Linked DNA regions of Sporomusa termitida. The protein of the gene in region 2 interacts with the protein of the main gene of each other region in a pairwise test. Links are inferred from orthologs where the notes say so. Each region holds a gene or a part of one and is shown on either strand. Other genes may lie near its edges. The genes, in order: groL and grpE.

What was found.
Region 1: the proteins of grpE (region 2) and groL interact in binary tests that used the Escherichia coli proteins (3 or more experiments, as listed by UniProt). The link is inferred for Sporomusa termitida from one-to-one orthologs.

Annotation. Positions count from the first base shown.
Region 1 is NZ_CP036259.1:954,423-961,204, reverse strand. The notes cover bases 2,515-5,499. They hold groL (chaperonin GroEL), read right to left. Parts: upstream 4,840-5,499; coding sequence 3,190-4,839; downstream 2,515-3,189. Other genes in these bases: SPTER_RS04295 (ANTAR domain-containing response regulator), read right to left, coding at 5,371-5,499; groES (co-chaperone GroES), read right to left, coding at 4,880-5,164; SPTER_RS04310 (hypothetical protein), read right to left, coding at 2,515-2,906. Also shown: polysaccharide deacetylase family sporulation protein PdaB, read right to left, coding at 1-396; SPTER_RS04325 (hypothetical protein), read right to left, coding at 508-1,149; SPTER_RS04320 (CBO0543 family protein), read right to left, coding at 1,247-1,669; SPTER_RS04315 (hypothetical protein), read right to left, coding at 2,010-2,375; more of SPTER_RS04310, read right to left, coding at 2,505-2,514; more of SPTER_RS04295, read right to left, coding at 5,500-5,952; SPTER_RS04290 (sensor histidine kinase), read right to left, coding at 5,955-6,782.
Region 2 is NZ_CP036259.1:2,412,552-2,419,217, forward strand. What follows is about bases 2,615-5,483. They hold grpE (nucleotide exchange factor GrpE), read right to left. Parts: upstream 4,400-5,483; coding sequence 3,830-4,399; downstream 2,615-3,829. Other genes in these bases: dnaK (molecular chaperone DnaK), read right to left, coding at 2,615-3,792; SPTER_RS11290 (TCP-1/cpn60 chaperonin family protein), read right to left, coding at 4,415-5,483. Also shown: prmA (50S ribosomal protein L11 methyltransferase), read right to left, coding at 1-589; molecular chaperone DnaJ, read right to left, coding at 790-1,932; more of dnaK, read right to left, coding at 1,954-2,614; more of SPTER_RS11290, read right to left, coding at 5,484-5,998; heat-inducible transcriptional repressor HrcA, read right to left, coding at 6,013-6,666. UniProt on the Escherichia coli protein: Participates actively in the response to hyperosmotic and heat shock by preventing the aggregation of stress-denatured proteins, in association with DnaK and GrpE. It is the nucleotide exchange factor for DnaK and may function as a thermosensor.

The DNA.
Region 1 (6,782 bases), 1.5 Mb from region 2 along the record:
GGCATGGGCTTTTGAAATATCTTCTTTGATCCACTCCGGTGACATGTCGCCGTAGTTTTCATGCCGGTAACCATGACTTGCCACTTCATGTCCGTCTTTGGCAATACGCTGAGCTACTTCCGGAAACTTCGTAGCCCAGGGCCCCATAATAAAGAATGTCGATTTAATATTATTTTTCTGTAATGTATCTAATATCGACGGTGTAAACTTATTGCCCCACGAATGGTCAAATGTAAGTGCTACTACCTTTTGGTCGGTACGCGTTCCGGCAATAGCCATTGGACCGCCGGCAATTACATCTGTCACTTGCACATACATAGCCGATATCGCAAACAAGCCGATGATGCTGTAAAAAATATTCCGGTGATCAAACAGGCGGCGCAAGTTAATAATCATCTTTTTCCCTCCTTCCGCAGCTACAGTAGTATGTATGCGGCAGGCAGGGCGTTTATGCTAGCAGCTTGTCAGCTCTAAAGCGGTAGAATAATGGCGAGAGCTGATAAGGTACTAGCGCTCTTGCCACTTTATATACGGGTAGTTTGCCATACAATACAAAATAAGCTTATCTGATACAGTATAGGCCAGGCGCAGAGTAATAACAACGGTCGCAGCCGTTATCCACCACAACCATTCACTATGCCTGATTTCCGCAGGAATCAACAGACCGGCCGCCAGCATAACAACGACAAACATACTGCTTAGCGGTATGACTGTTTGAACAACGCCAAATCCCAGCCGGGTATAGATTAATGTATTCAAATCCTTTTTTCTGGCATTGAACAGGGCTAAACAGGCATCAAAACGGTCCTGTACCCACTTTTCCTCCTGGCCGGTGACAATGATCCTGCCACTGACAGGAACAAAATTCTTAAAAGACAAAGCCATTGTGCCTTGGTCCGGTACTTCAATTGTCAGTGAGAGCTGATCAATATGGGACAACGATTTAGCAAGGGCAATCAGTTCGTCCAGACTCTGAACAGTCTGTGTTGACCGCTCCTCTCTCTTGCCCAGGAGGTCATCACCGGTGCCAACAGCAGCATGCCAGAGAAATTCACCATCCTGGCCAAAGATTTCCCACAGCTTGAAAAATAAGGCTTCATCCAAGGTACAGGCTGGCAATCGACTTTGTTCCATATATTTATATTCCACCGGTATTACCTCCATAGACGGAAAGTTTTTCCTTAATAGTATTAGTATATAAGGAAACCCCTTCTCAGGGAAGGGGTAGTCCAATACTTATTTGATTCTATTTAAACTCACCGGCGCTAAAGCCAAAACCGGTATAAATGATAACCGTAATGATCAGACTGATCCCCCAGGCCCAAAATGGCCGCGAATAATGCAGCCGGGTAACGGAGAACAAAGCAATATCAAAAATAAAGGAGTCAAACCAGGACCATTGATTTTTATAAGACAGACTGCCGACTATGTAATGGGCGACCAATTCTATGCAACTGAAAATCAAAATCCATAATGCAATATAGCCGGCTTGATAAACTTTGCTTCTCGCAAACGGAAACAAAGACAAAAATATAAAGGCCACTGCCGGCAGCAGAACAAACGCATTAAGGAGCTCTATGGTTGTTTGCGTCCGTACGAAGATGTCCGGATTATAGTTCCACAAAATATGATGATAAGTTATAAAACTTGAAGCCAAATTAACAACCATAACAAATAGAATGGTCGGATAATATCTTTGCCAGTTTTTCCAATCTCCTAATTTAATTGCCGTAATCAAGAATGAAGAAATAAGAAGCACTCTAAAAAAGAAGATCAGCATCTGTTTATTTACCCTCAAATCGCAGTTCTAGTATGTCAAACAGAGATCCGCCCAGGCAGGCAGCAGTGAAATCATGATCATAACCATATAATCCCCAGTTTTCCACAGACTATAATCAGGCTCAATACACCGGTAATCCGCAGACAAGAATTAAGATCACGTTCTCCGGCTCAGCCGTATAAAAAAAGAAGCCGCTCACCCCGCAGGCTGAACGGCTTCCTTTGAATGATTAGTTATTAGAAGATCCGGAACCAATAGCAATACCAATTAATAAAGCGGCGATTTCGCGTAACGCCTTATCATGGCGGTCTTTTTCACGTTCCTGGCGTTCTTTCCATTCCCGGTTGCTTTCATGGGGCCGCCGCTTCATCTCCCGTTCATGGCGTTCTTTTTCCTGGCGTTTACGCTCGTCATGATTGCGCCGCCGGTCCTCATTCCGCTTATGGTCATGGTCATTACGGTCAAGATTGGCTATGCGCTGTGAACCATTATTATGTAAGGAGCCTGGTGCTGCTGCCGCTACGGAAGAGAACATACCAACCTGCAGGAGGCCAAGCATAGAGTAAACGATTATTTTTTTCATTGCCATTTTCATATAGATACACTTCCTTCTGTTATTATGTTTTTACTATATCATCCATTCCTTTGAATTTCTTTAGAAAATATTGGATGAAATTAAAATAGCCATATCCCCGGGATATGGCTAATAAACAAACCACAATATCTAATCCTTGGACGAACTGCCGATTGCAATACCAATCAAGAAAGCGGCTATTTCACGCAATTGGTGGTCATGGCGTTCTTTTTCACGCCTTTGCCGTTCCCGCCAGTCCCGTTCGTTCTCATGCGCACGGCGTCTCATTTCCCGCTCATGGCGTTCGTTTTCCCGTCGTAAGCGCTCTTTATGCTCCCGCCGCCGCTCCCGTTCATAGCGTTCGCGGTCGTGCCGGTCCCGTTCATACCGGTCACGGTCGCGGCGATCATGCCGGTCATGCCGGCCAAGTTGTACGATTTGTTGCGACTCATCGTTATATAAAGATGAAGCTTCAGCTACAGTTGCAAACATACCAAATTGCATGATCCCGGCCAGGGAATAAACCACTGTTTTTTTAACCAGGCTATTCATAAGCATTTCCTCCTAAATTTACTACTTCCATCATAATATGGAAATGTGACAAAAAAATGACAGAGGTTTGACGTAGAGCCGCAGATTGGTAAGCAAGCAATTTCAGTCCCCGCAAACATTTTAAGTTTTATAAACAAACTATAAAATGAATAGAAGCTGCCCACAAGTTTGATCATAACTTATGGACAGCTTCTAACTTTTTATCATTTTCGGTAACCAAATGGCAACATTAGCCGTGGGAGCGATACTTAGAACCTCAATTTACGGAGGCTCCAGGTACTTGCTACATCATGCCGCCCATGCCGCCCATACCGCCCATGCCACCCATGCCACCCATACCGGCAGGAGCACCGCCGGCGTCTTTTTCAGGCTTATCGGCAACAAGAGTTTCAGTGGTAAGAACCATCGCGGAAATGCTGGCAGCATTTTGCAGGGCTGAACGGGTAACCTTCGCCGGATCAACAATACCGGCTGCAATCATGTCAACATATTCTTCGGTCAGAGCGTTAAAGCCAAAGCCCTTACCGGCTTTCTTAACGTTTTCAACAACAACTGAGCCTTCTAAGCCGGCGTTGTTGGCGATTTGACGTACCGGCTCTTCAATAGCACGTCGCACGATCTGAACACCGGTTTTTTCATCGCCGGTAAGCTTGAGGCTGGCCAGGCTTGCCTGAATATCAATGAAGGTAGTACCGCCGCCGGCAACAATTCCTTCTTCCACAGCCGCACGGGTTGCATTCAGAGCATCTTCAATGCGGAGTTTCTTTTCTTTCAGTTCAACCTCGGTTGCAGCACCTACCTGGATGACGGCTACACCGCCGGCCAGTTTGGCCAAACGCTCCTGCAATTTTTCCTTATCGAAGTCGGAAGTGGTTTCTTCAATTTGCGCGCGAATCTGGTTAATGCGTTTTTTGATTTCGTCATTTTGGCCGCTGCCGTCAACAATAGTGGTTTCTTCTTTGGACACGCGGATCTGACGGGCGCGACCAAGATCTTCAAGGGTTACGCTGTCAAGCTTACGTCCCAGTTCTTCAGTGATCACAGCGCCGCCGGTAACGATGGCGATGTCTTCCAGCATAGCCTTTCTGCGGTCGCCAAAGCCAGGAGCCTTAACGGCAACAGCGCGGAAAGTGCCGCGAAGTTTGTTAACAACCAAAGTAGCCAGGGCTTCACCTTCGACATCTTCGGCAATGATCAGCAGTTCTTTGCCCTGTTGAACGACTTTTTCCAGTACCGGCAGCAGGTCGGCAATTGCCCCGATCTTACGGTCAGTAATGAGGACATAGGGATCGCTTAAAACAGCTTCCATTTTGTCCGGGTCGGTAATCATATAAGGAGAGATATAACCACGGTCAAACTGCATGCCTTCCACAACTTCAAGGTCAGTGCCCATGGTTTTGGACTCTTCAACAGTGATTACACCATCTTTGCCCACTTTTTCCATAGCTTCAGCAATCAGTGAACCGATTTCTTCGTCCCCGGCTGAAATTGATGCCACCTGCGCGATAGCGTCTTTGGTTTCTACTTTCTTGGCGCTCTTTTTGATTTCCTCAACAAGCACGTTGACAGCCTGTTGAATACCTTTTTTCAGGATCATCGGATTAGCACCGGCAGCCACATTTTTCATGCCTTCACGAATCATGGCCTGGGCTAAGAGAGTAGCGGTGGTTGTACCGTCACCGGCAACATCATTAGTTTTGGTGGCAACTTCTTTAACAAGCTGAGCCCCCATATTCTCAAACGGATCTTCCAGATCGATGTCACGGGCAATGGTTACACCGTCATTAGTGATGGCCGGAGCGCCGAATTTCTTGTCAAGCACTACATTGCGGCCCTTCGGTCCTAAAGTAACTTTAACAGCATTAGCCAGAGCATTTACGCCCCGCTCCAGTGCACGGCGTGCTTCTTCATCAAACAAAATTTGTTTAGCCATTTATGTATTACCTACCTTTCATCTTATAATAATTAGCTGATTATTCAATAATAGCCAGGATGTCTCTTTCACTGATGATGAGATATTCTTTGCCCTCAACCTTGACTTCAGTGCCGGCATATTTAGAGAAAATAATCTTGTCGCCAACTGCAACATCCAAGGCAACCTTTTGGCCGTTTTCCAGAGTTTTTCCTGAACCAACAGCCACAACTTTACCCTCTTGCGGCTTCTCCTTGACTGTGTCAGGAAGAACGATACCACTCTTGGTCATTTCCTCCTTTGCCAAAGCCTCAATTACAACTCTGTCGCCTAATGGCTTAATCATGTAAAGAACCTCCCTTTATAGTGTGTTAAAATTAACTGTTTGTTGTTAGCACTCGCTTAAGTTGAGTGCTAATTCCATAATTTATAATATAAAATTCGCTCCAAAAAATCAAGTCATTTCGGTAAAAAATACATAAAAATTTTAAAAAAGTATCAAAACTGAGGGCAGAGGCTGTTAAAACCCCTGCCCGGCAGCAAATATCCTTATTATCGTTTACGAGTGGCTGACTCAACAATGGCCGCCGCCACATCCCGGATTGATTTGCGTTTGCTCATGCTGTATTGCTGAATGCGGCGATAGGCCTCACTTTCAGTTAAACTATACGCATCCATCAGTATTCCCTTCGCCCGGTCAAGAACTTTCCGCGTTTCCAGTGAGTTTTTAACCTCTTCCAGTTCCCGTTCTAATTCCGCAAACTCCTGGAACCGCGATAAGGCAATCTCCATCGCCGGAAACAGGTTTGCTTCTTTAACAGGCTTGACCAGATACGCTAATACACCCGAGTCCTTGGCTTTTTCCACTATTTCCTTCTGGCTGAAAGCAGTTAAAAGGAGCACAGGCGACAGTTTTTCATTAGAAATAATTTTAGCAGCGGTAATGCCATCCATTTCCGGCATTTTAATATCCATAACAACAAGATCAGGACGGTGTTTACGGGCCAGTTCAACGGCTTTGGCTCCGTCTGCCGCTTCGCCGACCACGGTATGCCCGGCTTCTTCCAATAATTCTTTCAGGTCCATCCTAATAATTGACTCATTATCGGCAATCACTATCCGCAAAGCGTCCAATGTTATTCCTCCTTCGCCTCTTTAGCCCCTTCTGCCAGCCGGGGAATGTTTATAAAAGCGTGGGTTCCGGCACTGGAAAACAGGCGGAATTTACCGCCAAGGTCGTTTTCTATCAGTGTTCTGACAATTTGGAGGCCCAGACTGCTGGTACTTTGCAGGCAAAAATCCGTAGGAAGACCAATACCGTTGTCATAGATATCTATCTGATAACTATCCGGTGTTGTTGCAATATCCACACCAATTAATCCCTCTTTACGTCCGACAAAGCCGTGCTCAATCGAATTTTGAATTAGCTCGTTGATTACCAGGGCCAGACTGCTGGCCTGCTCAGACGGCAAAATAACCGTTTGCCCGTTGAGCACTGTTTCAATATTAAAATCAGGCTCAAGCATATTTTGAATAACCAAATCTAAAATATTTTTCGTGACTTCAGCCACATCAATATATTCCCGGTCCTGTTGCGATAAAAATTCATGCACAACCGATATGCTCAATATCCGGTTGACGCTTTCCCTAAGCGCTGCTTTCACTTCCGGCGTGGTCGTACGCCGGGCCTGTAATCTGAGTAAACTGGCAATCGTCTGGAGATTATTCTTGACCCGGTGGTGTATCTCCTGAATAACGGCCGATTTGACCAGCAGCTCTTTTTCTTTTTTTCTGAGCTCGGTAACATCGGCCACAATAAAGACGGTGCGCACCACCAGGCCGCCGACAAATATTGGAATAGCCCGCTGCACCAGGATCATGTTGCCGGCTTCGGCTTCTTTTTCCGCCGGCAGCCCTGTCGACAGGGCCTGCTGGGCCAGTTTCATATTAACCTGCCGGTCAGA
Region 2 (6,666 bases):
CTGCCCCCAGCTTCGCCGCGGCAACAGACAAAATGCCGGAACCGGTACCGACATCAAACACAACCTGCTTGGGCTTAATAACATCTTCCAAACAGCGCACACACATAGCCGTAGTAGGATGAGTACCTGTACCAAAAGCCATGCCGGGGTCCAATTCGATAACGATGTCCCCTGCAGCCGGAAGATACTCTTCCCAGGACGGCTTAATTACAATATGCTCACTCACCCGCACCGGATGGAAGTATTCTTTCCAGGCTGAAGCCCAGTCTTCTTCCTGAACTTCCCGGCAGTTAATGTAGCCGCGGCCTTTGTCAAGATTATGCTCATGCAGACCGTTTATACGCTCTTCAAATTCGCGCAGCTTATCATCTAAAAGCTCATCAACAGGTAAGTAGGATTTGACCGTTACGACCTCTGGGTTGAGTTCTTCGGGAATGTCGCAATAATCCCAACTCCCAGAGCGGCGGTAGGCATTAATAAGTTCAGGGTCTTCGATGACAACCCCGCTAGCGCCCAACTCATGGAAAATATCAGCTACAGCTTCTGTAGCTTCATGGGAGGTTTGAATGCTGATTTCAGCCCATTTCATGCGCCATCGCCCCTTAAACTTCAATGATATGATCAATAATAAGTTACAGGAATTAAATAAAATCCCCGGCATGCTATCCGTAACCGCAGAAATCAGGCGGCTATTAATAGCATGTGAAAAAAATCTTTGTTACATTCATATATAGCACAGCCAATCAAGGTTTACTAACATTTATATTAGCAAAAAGCGCTTAACTGCTTTCAAATAGAGCCAAAGGCATCTTTAAATTTTTTAAAAAAGCCTTTTTCCTCAGAGGTAGGATCGGCACCACCTGCTTTGGCAAACTCTTGTAAAAGTTCCTTTTGACGATCAGTCAGTTTTTTCGGGGTTACTAGCTTAACGCGTACATGCTGATCACCGCGTCCATGACCGCGTAAATGGGGGATGCCTTTATCTTTTATCCGGAATACGGTCCCGGTTTGCGTACCCTCAGGGATTTTCAGCTTAACTTTACCATCCAGGGTCGGCACTTCAATTTCATCACCCAGTGTGGCCTGCACGAAATTAATCGGTACTTCACAAATAACATCATTGCCTTCCCGGGTAAACAGTTTATGCTGTTTTGCGAACAGATAAACATACAAGTCCCCGGGCGGGCCGCCCCGTTGCCCGGCTTCCCCTTCATGCGCCACTCTGAGCCTTGAGCCATTGTCAACCCCAGCCGGAATTTTGATTTTTATTTTACGTTTAACACGCAGTTTCCCCCGGCCGCTGCATTCTTTGCACGGGGTCTTAATGATTTTCCCTTCCCCGCGGCAGCGATCGCAAGCTCGCACGTTGACCATACGGCCAAAAGGCGTATTCTGCGTTACCTGAACCTGACCTGTTCCCCGGCAGTCAGGACAAGTTTCCGGATGTGTTCCCGGCGCCGAACCTGATCCCTGACAGCTGCCGCAATCCTCGGTCCGCGGCACCTGAATTTCAGTCTCCAACCCAAAAGCCGCTTCCTCAAAGCTGATCTCCATGTCGTACCGCAAGTCCGGCCCCCGTTCAGGCCCTGCATTCCGACCACCGCCAAACCCAAATCCCGCCTGCCCGAAAAACATATCAAATATATCGGAGAAACCGCCAGCGCCAGCGCCAGCACCGCCAAAGCCGCCGCCACCGTTAGCGGCATCGAACGCAGCATGACCAAATTGGTCATACTGCGCCCGGCGTTCGGCATTAGATAAAATTTCGTAAGCCTCGTTGACTTCTTTAAATTTTTCTTCGGCGTCCTTGGGGTTGTCACGGTTAACGTCAGGATGGTACTTGCGGGCCAATTTACGGTACGCCTTCTTTAAGTCATCTTCAGACGCCGTTTTGGCTACACCCAGCACTTCATAATAGTCTCGCTTACTCACTTCACACCATCCCAAAACAAATTATTTCTTTTCGTCGTCCATTACTTTATATTCGGCGTCAACCACTTTATCATCCGGCGGCGCCTCCTGCTGCCCCTGCGGGGCACCTTGTGCGCCTTCGGCCTGAGCATTCGCCTGATACATAGCTGCCGATAGTTCATAAAGTGGTTTGGTAAGTTCTTCAGTGTCAGCTTTTATTGCTTCAAGATCACTGCCTTTCAAAGTCTCCTTGAGTTTGTCAGCCGCCTGCTGCACCTTTTCGACCAGGGCTTTGTCAGCTTTATCGCCAAATTCATTAATCGTCTTCTCTGCATTATATACTAAAGAATCGGCATTGTTGCGCACTTCAACCTCTTCTTTGCGTTTTTTATCTTCAGCAGCATGAGACTCAGCTTCTTTTACCATTCTTTCTACCTCATCCTTATTAAGACCGCCGGAAGAAGTAATAGTAATCTTCTGCTCTTTACCTGTGCCTAAATCTTTGGCCGATACATGAACAATCCCATTGGCATCAATATCAAAACTTACTTCAATACGCGGCACACCGCGGGGGGCCGGCGGGATACCGGAAAGTTCAAAACGTCCCAGCGTCTTGTTATAAGAAGCCATTTCCCTCTCACCCTGCAGCACATGAATATCAACAGACGGCTGATTATCCGCAGCCGTTGAGAAGGTCTGGCTCTTGGAGGTCGGAATCGTAGTATTGCGTTCAATAATTTTGGTAAATACCCCGCCCAGGGTTTCAATCCCCAGGGACAGTGGGGTAACGTCCAGGAGCAATACATCTTTTACCTCGCCCACAAGCACACCGGCTTGAATAGCAGCACCAACAGCCACACACTCGTCCGGGTTAACGCCTTTATGCGGCTCTTTGTTCAGTGATTTTTTAATGGCTTCCTGTACAGCCGGAATCCGGGTTGAGCCACCCACAAGAATAACTTTGTCAATATCCTTCGCCGCTAAGCCGGCATCACTCAAAGCCTGACGGGTTGGCCCCATTGTAGCTTCCACAAGATCGGCAGTCAATTCTTCAAATTTTGCCCGGGTCAGGCTGATGTCCAGATGTTTGGGACCGGTTTGGTCGGCAGTAATAAAGGGCAGATTAATATTAGAAGTCAGTACACCTGATAATTCAATTTTGGCTTTTTCGGCGGCTTCCCGCAGACGCTGCATGGCCATACGGTCGTTGGCCAAATCTATTCCCTGCTCTTTTTTGAATTCAGCGACCAGCCAGTTCATGACCCGCTCGTCAAAATCATCACCGCCCAGGCGGTTATTGCCACTTGTGGCCTTAACCTCAAAAACACCATCACCCAGTTCAAGAATGGATACGTCAAACGTACCGCCACCCAGGTCGAACACCAGGATAGTGTGGTCGTTGCCTTTATCCATGCCATAGGCTAAGGCAGCAGCGGTAGGCTCGTTGATAATACGGAGCACTTCCAGGCCGGCAATCGCACCGGCATCTTTTGTGGCCTGACGCTGACTGTCGGAGAAATAGGCAGGGACAGTAATTACCGCCTGCGTAACCTTTTCCCCTAAATAGGCTTCCGCGTCTGATTTTAGTTTTTGCAGAATCATTGCCGAAATTTCCTGGGGAGTATAGTCCTTACCTTCAATATTGACTTTATAAGCAGTGCCCATATGGCGTTTAATCGAACTAACTGTGCCATCAGGATTGGAGACTGCCTGCCGCTTGGCAATTTGTCCGACCAGGCGTTCACCATTTTTCGAAAAACCAACTACTGAAGGGGTAATACGGCTGCCTTCCGGATTAGGAATAACAATAGGCTCGCCGCCTTCCATTACAGCTACTACTGAGTTAGTAGTACCAAGATCAATACCAATTACTTTTGCCATTGTACATTTCCCCCTTAAATAAACTGTTAAACTGTTCTTAACTGTTTGCTACTACTTTTACCATACTGGGACGGATTAACCGGCCGTTGACTTTATAGCCTTTTTGCAGTTCTTCGATGATTATGCCGTCAGGCTGACTCTTATCCTCAACCCGCATGACAGCCTCATGCAAACCCGGATCAAATACATTGCCCACAGCACTAACCGGTTCTACACCTAATTGGCAAAGGGCATTGTTTAACTGCCGGAATATCATTTGTACGCCTGTTGCCAGGGTATCGACATCGGCCGGAGTACTGGCAGTTGCCCGTTCAAAATTATCAACAACCGGCAAAAGTTCGCAGACTACCCGTTCAGTCACAACGGCTGACAATTCTTCTTTTTCTTGCCTGGTCCGCCGCCGGAAATTATCAAAATCGGCCTGCAGCCGCTTATACCTGTCTGTCATTTCCTCAAGTAAGCGGCTTTTTTCATTAAGTGCAGACATAAACTGCTCTACATCCGCGGGATAAAAGCAGATTTCAGGATTATCGCCTGCCGCTTCGTCAACGCGGTCTGTTTCCTGGTCTATTTCGCCCGGAACCTGTTCTTTTTCATTATCTGCCATAAAACCCACCTCCTGTTAAAAATCAGGCATAGCACTATCGGCAGCGCCTGCCTTCTGGGCATTGGCCCCTTCTTCTTTTTTCTTGATAATAGTATCAATACGTAAAATAGCAACAGCGACTTCGCCGGCAGCTTTAATCGCATGCAGTTTTACCGGCACAGGGTCAACTACCCCCCGTTCCAGCATATCAGCCACTTCCCCGGTATCACAGTCTATGCCCAGTGAGTCGCAGTTTTGCGTAGTTTGTGTAGTAACGGCTTCCTCCACTTTCTCCAGCGGGTTAAAACCGGCATTTTCTACGATCTGAGACAAGGGCTGCTTGAGCGCATTGGTTACGCAATCAAGACCGTAAGCCGCCATGCCTTTAAGGTTATCCCGGTATTTGCCAACTTCCCTGGCCATAGCAACCTCAATCGAACCGCCGCCCGGCACATAACCGCCCTTCACCGCAGCCTGCACACTTGCCGCCGCATCTTTAGCAATGCGTTCCCGTTCCCCCACTACCTCTTCCGTGGCGGCCCCGACCAAAATCGTGGCCATCGGCTTGCCATTGCCGCCGATAACCCGCACTTGCTCCAGCTTTTCATCCTGATACACCTTGTCAGCAGTACCCAGATATTTTTCAATATCAACCGGCTCTTTTTTCAAGCCGGTCCGTTTGATCAGCCGGGCACCGGAGTGATCCGCGACCCGGCGCAGGTCTTTGGCGGATACACGTTCAATAACCAGAATGTTGGCATCTGTGAGAATTTCCTCAGCGGCACTATGTACGCCCCGGTCCACCATGACAACATTAACGCCCAGGCTGACAATTTTCTGGACATTTTTTTTGAATTCGTCCTGAAGTTCGATATAACGCTTAAAACCAGCTTCCGTGCTTAACGCCTCATCTTCAATCTCTTCAGGTTCAAGGGCATCATCAATCAGCAGCAGTTTGGCGCAGGTTACAGCTTCCGGCATTTCCTGCGTCATCCGCTCCTGATCAACGACAACGCCCATAAATACCTCGTTATTGGCCCCGGCTTCAGCAGTAATAATCTCCGATAACTTAAAATTGTATTCATTGAGCTTTTCCACACCAATCAGCCTGGCTGCCTCAACTACCAGATCAGCAATATCCACATGCTCCCGGCCGGCAATCATGGCAATACTGCGCAGGATTGGATCATTAACCTCTGTAATTGTGCGGGCCCGTTCTTTCACGCCAGTGAGGACCTTAGCCACACCATATTTAATGCCTTCAATCACTCTGGCCACAGGTACCCCGCGCATGACCTGGCTTACGCCTTCCGAGACCAGGCTGCCTGCCATAATTGTCGTCGTGGTTGTACCATCGCCGACCTCTGCCTGTTGGGCTTTGGCAGTATTAATCAACATTTTAGCAGCCGGATGATTGACATCCATTTTATCCAAAATGGTAACACCGTCATTGGTAATAATAACCTCACCAAAGCGATCAACAAGCATCGTATCAAGCCCTTTGGGCCCGATAGTGCCTTCGACAGCCGCAGTGATTGCCCTTACAGCATTAGCGTTCGTTAACAGAGCGGCCAAACGTTCATCCACGTCAGCCCCACTGCCTGCTTGCTTTAGATTCATGTAGTTCCCCCTTATCACAACACCTTGTATTTTTTCAAAATTTCACCTAAATGGCGTTGCATAAACTTAAGCACAGACATAGTTTTGCCATATTCCATTCTGGTTGGACCAAGCACCGCCACAGTACCCACCACCTGGCCGTCAATGCGGTAAGTGGCCTGCACAACACTGCAGTCATGAATACCTGTATATTTATTCTCCTGGCCGATAGTAACAATGACACCATCACTATTGGGCATGTGGAGAATATCGCTTAACAAAGTGTCTTCTTCAAACATAGTTAATAAACCTTTAACTTTATCAACATCACGGAATTCAGGCTGATTGAGCATCTGTGTTGTGCCGCCAAGGTAAACCTTGTCGTTCTTGTCGGCAGTAAGCGCCTGCTTTAAGAGGGTAACTGCCTGTTCAAAAATCTGCGGATCAGGCATGATATCGTTTTGAATAGCTTTTAAAACCGGCGTTGTTATCCGGTCAACAGCCAGACCTCCCAAACGGGAGTTTATCACATTAGCCACCCGGCTCAGGTCCTCATGGTGGAGCCCCTCAGGTATTTCAATAATCTTATTATCCAATAAACCGGTATCAGTGACAATCACAACAATTGACCGACGTTCATCCAGCGGCAAAAACTGGAGATACCGGAAAGTACACTGCGACATCTGCGG